One region of the Nocardiopsis nanhaiensis genome, then DNA from elsewhere that is predicted to be linked to it. Evidence: riboswitches for the same ligand, from Rfam matches in the RefSeq annotation. Region 1 holds a riboswitch; each other region holds the start of a gene.

Region 1 (3,269 bases):
GGGCCGCAGTCGGCGGACAGGGCGGCGTCCTTGCCGGGCAGCCACTCCAGCGACCCGTGTTTGCCGAGGTGGACGACGGCGTCGGCGCCGAACCCGTGCTCCAGCCACCGGTACGCGGCCATGTAGTGGTGGCTCGGAGCGAGTTCGGGATCGTGGTAGATCGCGATGGGGTTCTCGCCGAAGCCGCGCGGGGGCTGGACCAGGACCACGACGTTGCCGGCCCGGAGCGCGGCCAGGACGAGTTCGCCCTCGTCGTTGACGTAGAGCTTGCCGGGGGCCGGACCCCAGGTCTCGGCCATGGCGTCCTTGAGGGAGGCCGGGAGGCCCTCGGTCCAGGCGGCGTACTGCTCGGGGGTGATGCGTACCTGGGCCTCGGTCATCTGCGCGTTGGTCAGCCAGTCCTGGTCCTGGCCGCCGGCCTCGATGAGGGTGTGGATGAGGGTGTCGCCTGCCTCGGTCTCGTCCGGCAGGTCCAGGCCGGGCAGGGCGTCGGGCTCGCCCAGGTCGTAGCCGTCCTCGCGGAGCCGCCGCAGCAGGCGCACCAGGGAGCGGGGGGTGTCGAGGCCGACCGCGTTGCCGATGCGGGAGTGCTTGGTGGGGTAGGCCGAGAGCACGACGGCCAGGCGCTTCTCGGAGGCCGGGACCTGGCGCAGCCGGGCGTGGGAGGCGGCGATCCCGGCCAGGCGTTCGCAGCGCTCGGGCTCGGCGGTGTAGCGGGGCAGGCCGTCCTCGTCGATCTCCTTGAAGGAGAACGGCACGGTGATGATGCGCCCGTCGAACTCGGGGATCGCGATCTGGGTGGCGGAGTCGAGCGGGCTGACGCCCTCGGAGGTCTCCTGCCAGTCGGCGCGGGAGCTGGTCAGGCACAGGCCCTGCAGGACCGGGACGTCGAGGGCGGCGATACGTTCCACGTCCCAGGCCTCGTCGTCCTCACCGGCGGTCGCGGACGCGGGGACACTGCCGCCGGCGGCCAGGACGGTGACGATGAGGAGGTCGAAGGCGCGCAACGCCTCGAACAGGTCGTCGGGGGCCGAACGCAGCGACCCCGCGAAGACCGGCACGCCCACGGCCCGGCCCGTGGCGTCGACGGCGTCGGCCAGGGCGTGCACGAACGCGGTGTTCCCGCCGGCCTGGTGGGCGCGGTAGTAGAGGATGCCGATTTTGGGCAGGGACGGGTCCTGCGGGACCTCGCGCTCGGCCATTCCCCACAGGGGCACGTGCTGCGGGGCTTCGAACCCCTCGCCGGTCAGCAGCACGGTGTCGGACAGGAACGCGTGCAGGCGGGCGAGGTTGGTGGGTCCGCCCTCGGCCAGGTACCGGTGGGCGTCGGTGACCACACCCATGGGAACCGTGGAGCGCTCCATGAGTTCGGCGCTGGGCTGCTGTTCACCGCTGAGTACCACGAGAGGGGTGCCGCGCTCGCGGACCGCGGCCAGGCCCGGCCACAGGTCGTGCGGGGAACCCAGCATCCGGACCACGACGAGGTCGGCGCCCTCGACGGTTTCGGTGAGTTCTGTGTCGGTGGCACGCGAGGGGTTGGCCCACACGTACGCGGAGCCGCTGGCCCGCGCGGAGAGCAGATCGGTGTCGGACGTGGAAAGCAGCGCGATCCGTACCGTCATGGCCGGAATTCCTCCCCAGGGGTTCTCGCCCCGTCGATGGTCGGACCGCTCGTGGACAGTGTCTGACTTGCACCTGGTGTGAGGTGTCACAGTGGCGGAACCGTCCCGGACTCGCACCGGGTTCCTGTGCCACGAACGAGGAGCTCACACACTAACGGGCGCCGCGAGCCGACTCGCGACGGGCCTCCCCTTTCGAGGGCGGCCGACCGCGGGAACGTATGGCGAGCGGGACTCCGTTCGAGAGGCGCACAGTGCGGTCATGTCGTGGGATCGTGCCCCGGGTGCGTACGGGAGCCCGGTTGCTCCGGATCCCGTCGGCGCAGGAACCGGACGACGGGGCGCTCACCGTCGGTGGTGACCTCGGCCCGGACCCCGTAGACCTCTCCGATGAGCTCGGGTGTGAGCACCTGGCCGGGCGATCCCTCCGCCACCGCCCGACCGGCTCGGAGCACGACGAGCCGGTCGCAGTACATCGCGGCCAGGTTGAGGTCGTGCAGCGCGATCACCGTGGTCACGGGCAGGCTCACGGCCAGCTCCAACAGGTCGAGCTGGTACTGGATGTCGAGGTGGTTGGTGGGTTCGTCGAGCAGGAGCTCACTGGGTTCCTGAGCCAGGGCTCGGGCGATCTGGACCCTTTGGCGCTCCCCACCGGACAGGGTGTGCCAGGACTGCCCGGCACGGTCGGTGAGCCCGGTGCGTTCCAGGGCCGTGTCGACCGCGCGCAGGTCGTCGGCGGAGACCGGGGTCCAGGCGCGGCGGCGCGGGATACGCCCCAGGGCGACGACGTCGCGCACGGTCATCTCGGTCTGTGTGTGGGAGTTCTGCTGGACCACGGCCACGCGTCGGGCCACTGCTCTGCGGCCGATGCGCGGCAACGGGTCCCCGTCGAGGGTGACCGTCCCGGCGGTGGGTCCGAGAACCCCCGCGAGGAGCCGGAGCAGGGTGGACTTGCCGGATCCGTTGGGGCCCAGCAGTCCGACGGTCTCACCGGGGCGCGGGGCGAGGGTGACCCCGTCGAGCACGATGCGGTCGGCGATCCGGTGCACCACACCGTCGGCGCGCAGGTGGCCGCCCCCGGAGCCGGTCTCGGGCGGACCGTGACCGGACCATCCGCGGCCGGGTGAACTGGATCCGGGAGAGCTCACGTCTGCCTCCTCGAGCGGTACAGAACGGCGATGAAAGCGGGCACGCCGACGAGCGAGGTGACCACACCCACAGGGATCTCCTGCGGGTCCAGGACGGTCCGGGCCAGCGTGTCCACCCACACCAGGAACACGGCCCCGATCAGCGCGGTCACCGGAAGCAGCCGGGCATGCATCGACCCGGTCAGGATCCGGGTGGCGTGCGGCAGGATCAGCCCGACGAACCCGACCGCGCCCACGCTGCTCACGAGTGCGGCGGTGAGCAGGGCAGTCGCGGTCAGCAGCAGCACACGCGCCCGCGCCACACGCACGCCGAGCGAGGCCGCGGCCTCCTCCCCGAAAGCGAACGCGTCCAAGGTGGTGGTGTGGGCCAGGCACACGGCCAGCACGACCACCAGGACTCCCGCGCACAGAGCCACGTCGGCCCAGCCCACGTTGCTGAAGGAACCCAGCAGCCAGAAGAGCACGCCCTGCGTGGTCTCGGCGTCGGCCGACAGGAGCACGA
Region 2 (3,269 bases), on a different contig from region 1:
GGCCGTTCTGGAGGCCGGTACGGGGAAGCTGGTCGGGGACCACCGGATCCACCGGAAAGTGGACGACGTGCTCCTGACCACCACCACGTTCGTGCAAGTGGAAGAAGGCGTCCTCTCGGTCCGGGCGCACGAGCAGGAGGGGACGGAGGACGAGGCCCGGTACGCACCTGAGACGGACTGCCGACAGGTCGGTGCCCCGGTCCTCGCGGGCCCCAGGATCCTGGTCGCCGAGGAGTGCACGCCGGACCCCGAGGACCGGGAGGGCGACGACGACCGGGAGCACGAAGTGCGGCTCCTGCACGAGGACGGCAGACCGTACGGCGGCCACGACGTACCCGGCCCGGTGGAGGAGGTGGCGGCGGCCCCGGACGGCTGGGCCACGGTGGTCCGCTACGGCGGCGACGATCCCGGCGTGCTGGCCTTCCAGAGCAGGGACGGCGACGTGATCGCCGAGGACCTGCCCGCCGGTACGGTCCCCCTCCGGGGAGAACGGTTGCTGTACACCGAGCCCGAAGGGACCGACGACGCCGACCGGGTCGAGTACCGCCTGGCGCAACCGCAGGTCGCTGTGCCCAGGGGGGAGGTCGCCGATCCCGAAGTACTGGAGAGCCTCGTGTTCACCGACGAGCGCCCCGACCCGGACAGCGTCACGGCGGGCTCCGAAGTGTTCGCGGCGGTCCACGCGGGTGACGAGGAGCCGACCGCCCTGCTCGTTGCCGAGTGGGGATCCGGCCCCGTCACGATCCCGCTCGACACGGCAGCCGAGGGCCTGTCCCCGGACGGGTCCCCCTTCGGTGTGGCGCTTGCCCCGGACACGGTCGTGGTCTCCGGCCTCTCCGCCGGTGACCGTGCCCACATCGTCGGTGTGGGCACGGTCCCAGGGGCTGACCTGGTTCGGACCGCCCCCGGAATGCGGTAAGGTTTTACCTGTTGGCGGGGCCGGAAACGGTCGTCGCGCAGCGGACGGGACGTAGCGCAGTTTGGTAGCGCACTTGACTGGGGGTCAAGGGGTCGTGGGTTCAAATCCCGCCGTCCCGACAGAGGAATAGCAGGTCATTGAGGGGCTCGTCTTCAGGCGGGCCCCTTTCTGCGTCTTCGGCGTGGTGGAAGCGGGGTTGAACCGGCGCCGGTGGGCGTTGAGCGCGGGTGCAGCAAGGGAGCACCCCCCGAAAATGTGTACCCGTGCTGGTGATAAAGTCCACGCCGTCGTGGTGTTCGGGAAGCCGGTGTAAGACCGGTGCGGCCCTCGCCACTGTGATCGGGAAGGTCATGCGCTCCCGCGAGCGGGGTCACTGGACCACAGGGTGGTCTGGGAAGACGCCGCGTGACTGTTCGACCCGTCAGCCAGGAGACCGGCCACGGCGTGTCCGATCCATCCACGAGGTGTGGAAAGGCGGCCCTGGCCTTGTTTGCCGTGCCTTCTGTCCGTCCCCCTTCTGTCCGCCCCCCTATCGTGCGAGGCACCGGTCATCGGTTTCCCCGCCGTGCGCCCGCGGTACTGTCCGCCGCGGCACTTCTGTTGGCTGGCTGCGCAAGCGCCGAATCCGACTCCTCGTCCGCGGCCTCCGACGGCATCGGCGTCGAGAACTGCGGCATGGAAGTCGAGTTCGACGCCCCGCCGGAGCGCATCTTCGCCATGAACCTGACCTCGATCGAGAACCTGATCGAGCTGGGCGTCGAGGACCGCATCGTCGGCGCCGTCGGCGACCTGGACCGCATGCGCGAGGACTTGCAGCCCCAGGCCGAGGACATCGACGTCCTCGATCCCGGCGGGGAAGACTACCCGAGCTCCGAAGCGATCCTGGAGACCGAACCGGACTTCATCTACTCGGTCTATCCGAGCGCGTTCCGGGAGGACGGAGGGGTCGCCAGCCGCGAGGAACTGCACGACCTCGGCGTCCAGAGCTACCTCTCGCCCGGTCGTTGCCCCGACCGCGACGACGAGCAGCCGCTGGAGTTCGACGAGATCTGGACGGAACTGCGCGAGGTCGGCACGCTGCTCGGCGCCGAGGAACGAGCCGAAGAGATCGCCGCCGAACAGGAAGAGACCCTCACCGCGGTCCGCGCCGACCTGCCGGACGATGTCGGGGACCTCGATGTCTTCTGGTGGGACATGGGCACCGGCGACGGCCCGACCGCCGGCGGCTGTTGCGGCGCCCCCGGCATGATCCTGCGCGAACTCGGCGTGAACAATGCCTTCGACGACCTTCCCGACCACTGGTCCAGTACCAGCTGGGAGCAGGTCGTCGAGCGGGACCCCGACCTCGTCGTCGTCGCCGACTTCGGCGGGGACGACGTCGACGACAAGCTCTCCTTCGTCGAGGACGACTCGACCCTGCGTGAGCTGCGGGCGTTCCGTGAGGACGCGGTCGTCGTGCTGCCGTTCTCGCAGACCACCCCGGGGCTGCAGAACGTCACCGCCATCGAGGAGATCGGCGCGTACCTCGCCGACGGTACCGTCCAGTGAGACTCGCCCCCCGCCAAAAGACCCAGCGGTCCACGGCCGCGCCACCCGGTAGAGGCCGGTCGCTGGGCGTCATGTTCCCGGTCGCCTTCGTACTGCTGACGGTGTCGATCGGCGTCTCGGCCACCATCGGACAGAGCGACCTGTCGGTCCGCGAGGTGTGGACCGTCGCGACCGACCGGCTCGGCCTGGCCTGGTTGCGTATCGACATGCTCGGGCTGTACGGCGTCGACGGCGTCACCGACCTTCGCGCGAACCTCGTGTGGGAGATGCGTCTGCCGCGCGTGCTCGCGGCGGCGCTGGTCGGCGGCGGCCTCGCGATCGTCGGTGCCGTGATGCAGACCCTGACGCGCAACCCGATGGCCGACCCCTACCTGCTCGGTATCTCCTCGGGCGCGTCACTCGGGGCGGTCGCGGTGATCGTCGCCGGACTGAGCATCGGTAGCCTCGGCGTGGCCGGCGGCGCGTTCGTCGGCGCGCTGGGCGCGTTCACGCTCGTGTTGGCCCTCGGGCAGCGGTCCGGTCGGCTCACGCCCACGCGCATGATCCTCGCCGGGGTCGCCGTGGGGGCCTTCGCCTCCGCTGTGACCTCCTTCCTGATCATCTGGGTCGCCGACCCGCACGCCACCCAGGAAGCGCAGTTCTGGCTGTCGGGGTCGTTGGCCGCGGCGCGGCTGCCGACCGTGTACACCATGGCGCTGGCCGTGCTGATCGGGCTGCTGGTCTTCGGTGTCGCTGCCCGGCAGTTGAACGCGTTCGCGTTCGGCGAGGACACCGCCACCAGCCTCGGCATCAACGTCCAGCG
Region 3 (3,269 bases), on a different contig from region 1:
CGGGCGTCGTGTTCGTCCAGGGCGTCCAGCAGCTCGGGGGTCCTGCCGCCGGGGCCGTCGTCGTAGGTCAGGGCCACGCAGTCGGTGTCGGGGTCGGAACAGTCCACTGCTTCCTCATGCGGGGCCAGCTCCCCGGGCGCACCCTCCGCGGAACCGTCCCTGTCGGTGTCGGGGGCCTCGTCCACGGAGAACTCGTGCACACCCGTGGTCGCGGCCTCGCGCACGCGCAGCCCCAGTTCGGACAGGAGGGCGTCGGCCTCGTCACGGTCGATCACGGCGTGGATCCGGCCCTCGTCGGCTGGGGCGACCTGTCCGGCGTCGAACTCCACCACCAGGTCACCGTCAGGGTTGAAGCCCACCGAGTCGTAGAGGGCGCTGATCGGGTGCAGGGCGGAGGACTCGGCGGGGCCGTCCGCCAGGGCCTCGCGCACCTGTTCGTTGAGCTCGTCCAGTTCCTCCTGTCCGGCGAGCAGGTGGGTGGAACCGTGGACCATGCCCGTCTCGGTCTCGTACCAGAAGGTGCTGTTGCCCTCGCGGGTCTCCTCGGAGTCGGTCTCCTCGGTGGTGATCCGAACACCGAGGATCCCCTCTTCTGCCGCGGTCAGGCCCCATTCGCCCATGAACGAACTCGCGCCCGGGTTGGCGGCGTCGAAGGCGTGCACCTGGGCGGTCAGGGTGCGGTCCAGGAAGTCGGTCAGCGGCGTGGCGTTCGGGATCACGGGGTAGGCGACGCTGACGTCGCTGTCGCCCTCGTAGTCGATCTCGGTCTCGTCGATGCCGGAGACGGCGTCGGCGTCCACGGTCGTGAGTTCGTCCGGTTCACCGGTGGCCGGGAGGCGTTCCTCCTCGGCCTCGGGCGGGTTGGCCGTGTTCTGGGCACTGCCCGGTTCCACGAGGGGGCCCGAGGACCGGGTCGCCAACAACACCAGCCCCAGTAGGACGACCATGGCGACCACGACCGTCAGAATGGGGCGGTCGGGGGCCATGGTCGGGCGGTCCTGCTGATTCACCTGTGTTTCTCCACGTTCATCGTCAGACGAACGTTCGCGGGGGAGGCGGGGGCGCGCTCTCCCACGTAACGCTGATGTCGGGTGTGATGCCGGGCACACGGCGGGGGTTTCGCGTCGCGGCTCCGGATTCGGCTCATGGCCGGGGGCGGCCACGCCGGGTACAAGGGCGGAGGGGGCTCTCCCTATACTTGCAGTCGTGGAAGGTACACGCTCCATACTTTTCGCCCCGGAGCCCTCCGGGGCGGGTGGTGCGTGTCGAGAGAGGGAACCCGGTGCGAATCCGGGACTGCCCCGCAGCGGTGAGTGGGAACGACCGTCGCCATAAGCACTGGTGAACCGACCGGAACAGTCGGAAAACCGGGAAGCGGTGACTGCTAGGAAACCCGGCTCTACAGCCGGAAACGCCCACGAGTCCGAAGACCTGCCTCCACCCGGCGGCGCACCCGTGCCGCCGGTGGTCCCGTGCCCCGAGGGAGGGCCGAGGACGGAGACGACCGTGCGCGCATGACGCGCGCGTTTCGGTGTGTCCGCGTCCTCGCTCACCTCGCGACCGGGATCTGGCTTTCGACGAGGGAGAGAAGCTACATGGACAAGAACTCGGCGGCCTCCCAGCCGTCCGTTCGTTCTACGGTGCACGGTTACCCGCGCATCGGTCCCGACCGCGAACTCAAGCGCGCCAGCGAGTCCTACTGGAAGGGCGGCACCACCGCCCAGGAGCTCGACGCTGTCGCCGCCGGCCTCCGCAAGGGCGTCTACGCCCAGCTGCGCGAGGCGGGCGTGGACGACATCCCCTCCAACACGTTCTCCTACTACGACCACGTGCTGGACACGGCGGTCCTGTTCGACCTCGTGCCGTCCCGCTTCACCTCCCCGGCCCAGGCCGAGGACCGGGACGAGCAACTGCGCCGCTACTTCGCCCTCGCCCGTGGTGAGCAGGGGGCCCCTCCGCTGGAGATGACCAAGTGGTTCGACACCAACTACCACTACCTCGTCCCCGAACTCTCCCCGAGCACCAGGCCGCGCCTGGTCGGTGACAAGCCCGTCGCCGAATTCCGCGAAGCCTCCGGGGCCGGCTTCCAGACCCGCCCCGTGCTGGTCGGTCCGCTGACCTTCCTGCTGCTGTCCAAGGCCGCCGACGACGCCCCCGAGGGCTGGGAGCCCATCGAGCTGCTCGACCAGCTCCTGGACGCCTACACCAAGCTCCTGGGCGACCTGAAGGCGGCGGGCGCCACCGAGGTCCAGCTCGACGAGCCGATCCTGGCCACCGACGAGGGCCGTGCCGCCGTCGGCCACCTGGAGCGCGTCTACCAGCGCCTGGGTGCCCTCACCGAGCGCCCCTCGCTGCTGGTCTCCGCCTACTTCGGCTCCATCGGCTCCGCCGCCCTGCGCGTGCTCAAGGAGTCGCCGGTGGATGCGGTCGGCCTGGACCTGGTCACCGACGGCGAAGGAGTCGCGGACCTCACCGCGGTCTCCGGTCTGGGGGCCACCCGCCTGGTCGCGGGTGTCGTGGACGGCCGCAACGTCTGGCGCGCCGACCTGCCCGCCACCGCCGCCGAACTCGGCACCCTGCTGGGCTTCAGCGACGAGCTCACGGTGAGCACCTCCTGCTCTCTGCTCCATGTCCCCATCGACCTGGACGCCGAGACCGAACTCGCGCCCGAGCTGCGCGAGGCCCTGGCCTTCGCCAAGCAGAAGGCCAAGGAGGTGGCCCTCCTGGGCCGCGTGCTCTCCGAGGGCGGCGACGCCGAACTCGGGGCGTCCGAGCCCCGGACCCCGGCCTTCACCGACGCCCGGGTGCGCGCCCGTCTGGACGCCCTGGGCAAGGACGCCTACGAGCGTCCCGAGAACCGCGGGGCGCCCAGCGAGGTCACGCTCACCACGACCACCATCGGTTCCTTCCCACAGGTCCCGGAGTTGCGCCGGGCCCGTGCCGCGCACCGCCGCGGCGAGCTGGCCACGGAGGAGTACCACCAGGTCCTCCGTTCGGAGATCGACCGCGTCATCGCGCTCCAGGAGGACATCGGCCTGGACGTCCTCGTCCACGGTGAGCCCGAGCGCAACGACATGGTCCAGTACTTCGCGGAGCAGCTGGAGGGCTACGCCACCACGCTGAACGGCTGGGTGCAGTCCTACGGTTCGCGCTGCGTGCGTCCGCCGATCCTGTTCGGTGACGTCTCGCGCCCTGAGCCGATGACGGTCGAGTGGATCACCTACGCCCAGTCGCGCACCGACAAACCGGTCAAGGGCATGCTGACCGGT

What was found. Region 1 has a riboswitch for cobalamin ahead of cobN (cobaltochelatase subunit CobN). Riboswitches for the same ligand answer to the same signal wherever they lie in the genome.
Region 2: it holds a riboswitch for cobalamin, as region 1 does, so the genes downstream of both, ACYVD1_RS02565 (ABC transporter substrate-binding protein) here and cobN (cobaltochelatase subunit CobN) in region 1, are expected to answer to the same signal.
Region 3: it holds a riboswitch for cobalamin, as region 1 does, so the genes downstream of both, metE (5-methyltetrahydropteroyltriglutamate--homocysteine S-methyltransferase) here and cobN (cobaltochelatase subunit CobN) in region 1, are expected to answer to the same signal.

The regions. Positions count from the first base shown of each region.
Region 1 covers NZ_BAAGZJ010000002.1:22,477-25,745, reverse strand. The annotation lists gene cobN (cobaltochelatase subunit CobN) at 1-1,622, opposite strand, end outside; cobalamin riboswitch at 1,659-1,803, opposite strand; gene ACYVD1_RS01055 (ABC transporter ATP-binding protein) at 1,880-2,686, opposite strand; gene ACYVD1_RS01050 (FecCD family ABC transporter permease) at 2,764-3,269, opposite strand, start outside.
Region 2 covers NZ_BAAGZJ010000003.1:155,830-159,098, reverse strand. The annotation lists gene ACYVD1_RS02575 (hypothetical protein) at 1-919, shown strand, start outside; tRNA gene ACYVD1_RS02570 (tRNA-Pro) at 965-1,038, shown strand; cobalamin riboswitch at 1,193-1,375, shown strand; gene ACYVD1_RS02565 (ABC transporter substrate-binding protein) at 1,520-2,467, shown strand; gene ACYVD1_RS02560 (FecCD family ABC transporter permease) at 2,539-3,269, shown strand, end outside.
Region 3 covers NZ_BAAGZJ010000039.1:10,597-13,865, forward strand. The annotation lists gene ACYVD1_RS19080 (polysaccharide deacetylase family protein) at 1-986, opposite strand, end outside; cobalamin riboswitch at 1,255-1,439, shown strand; gene metE (5-methyltetrahydropteroyltriglutamate--homocysteine S-methyltransferase) at 1,596-3,269, shown strand, end outside.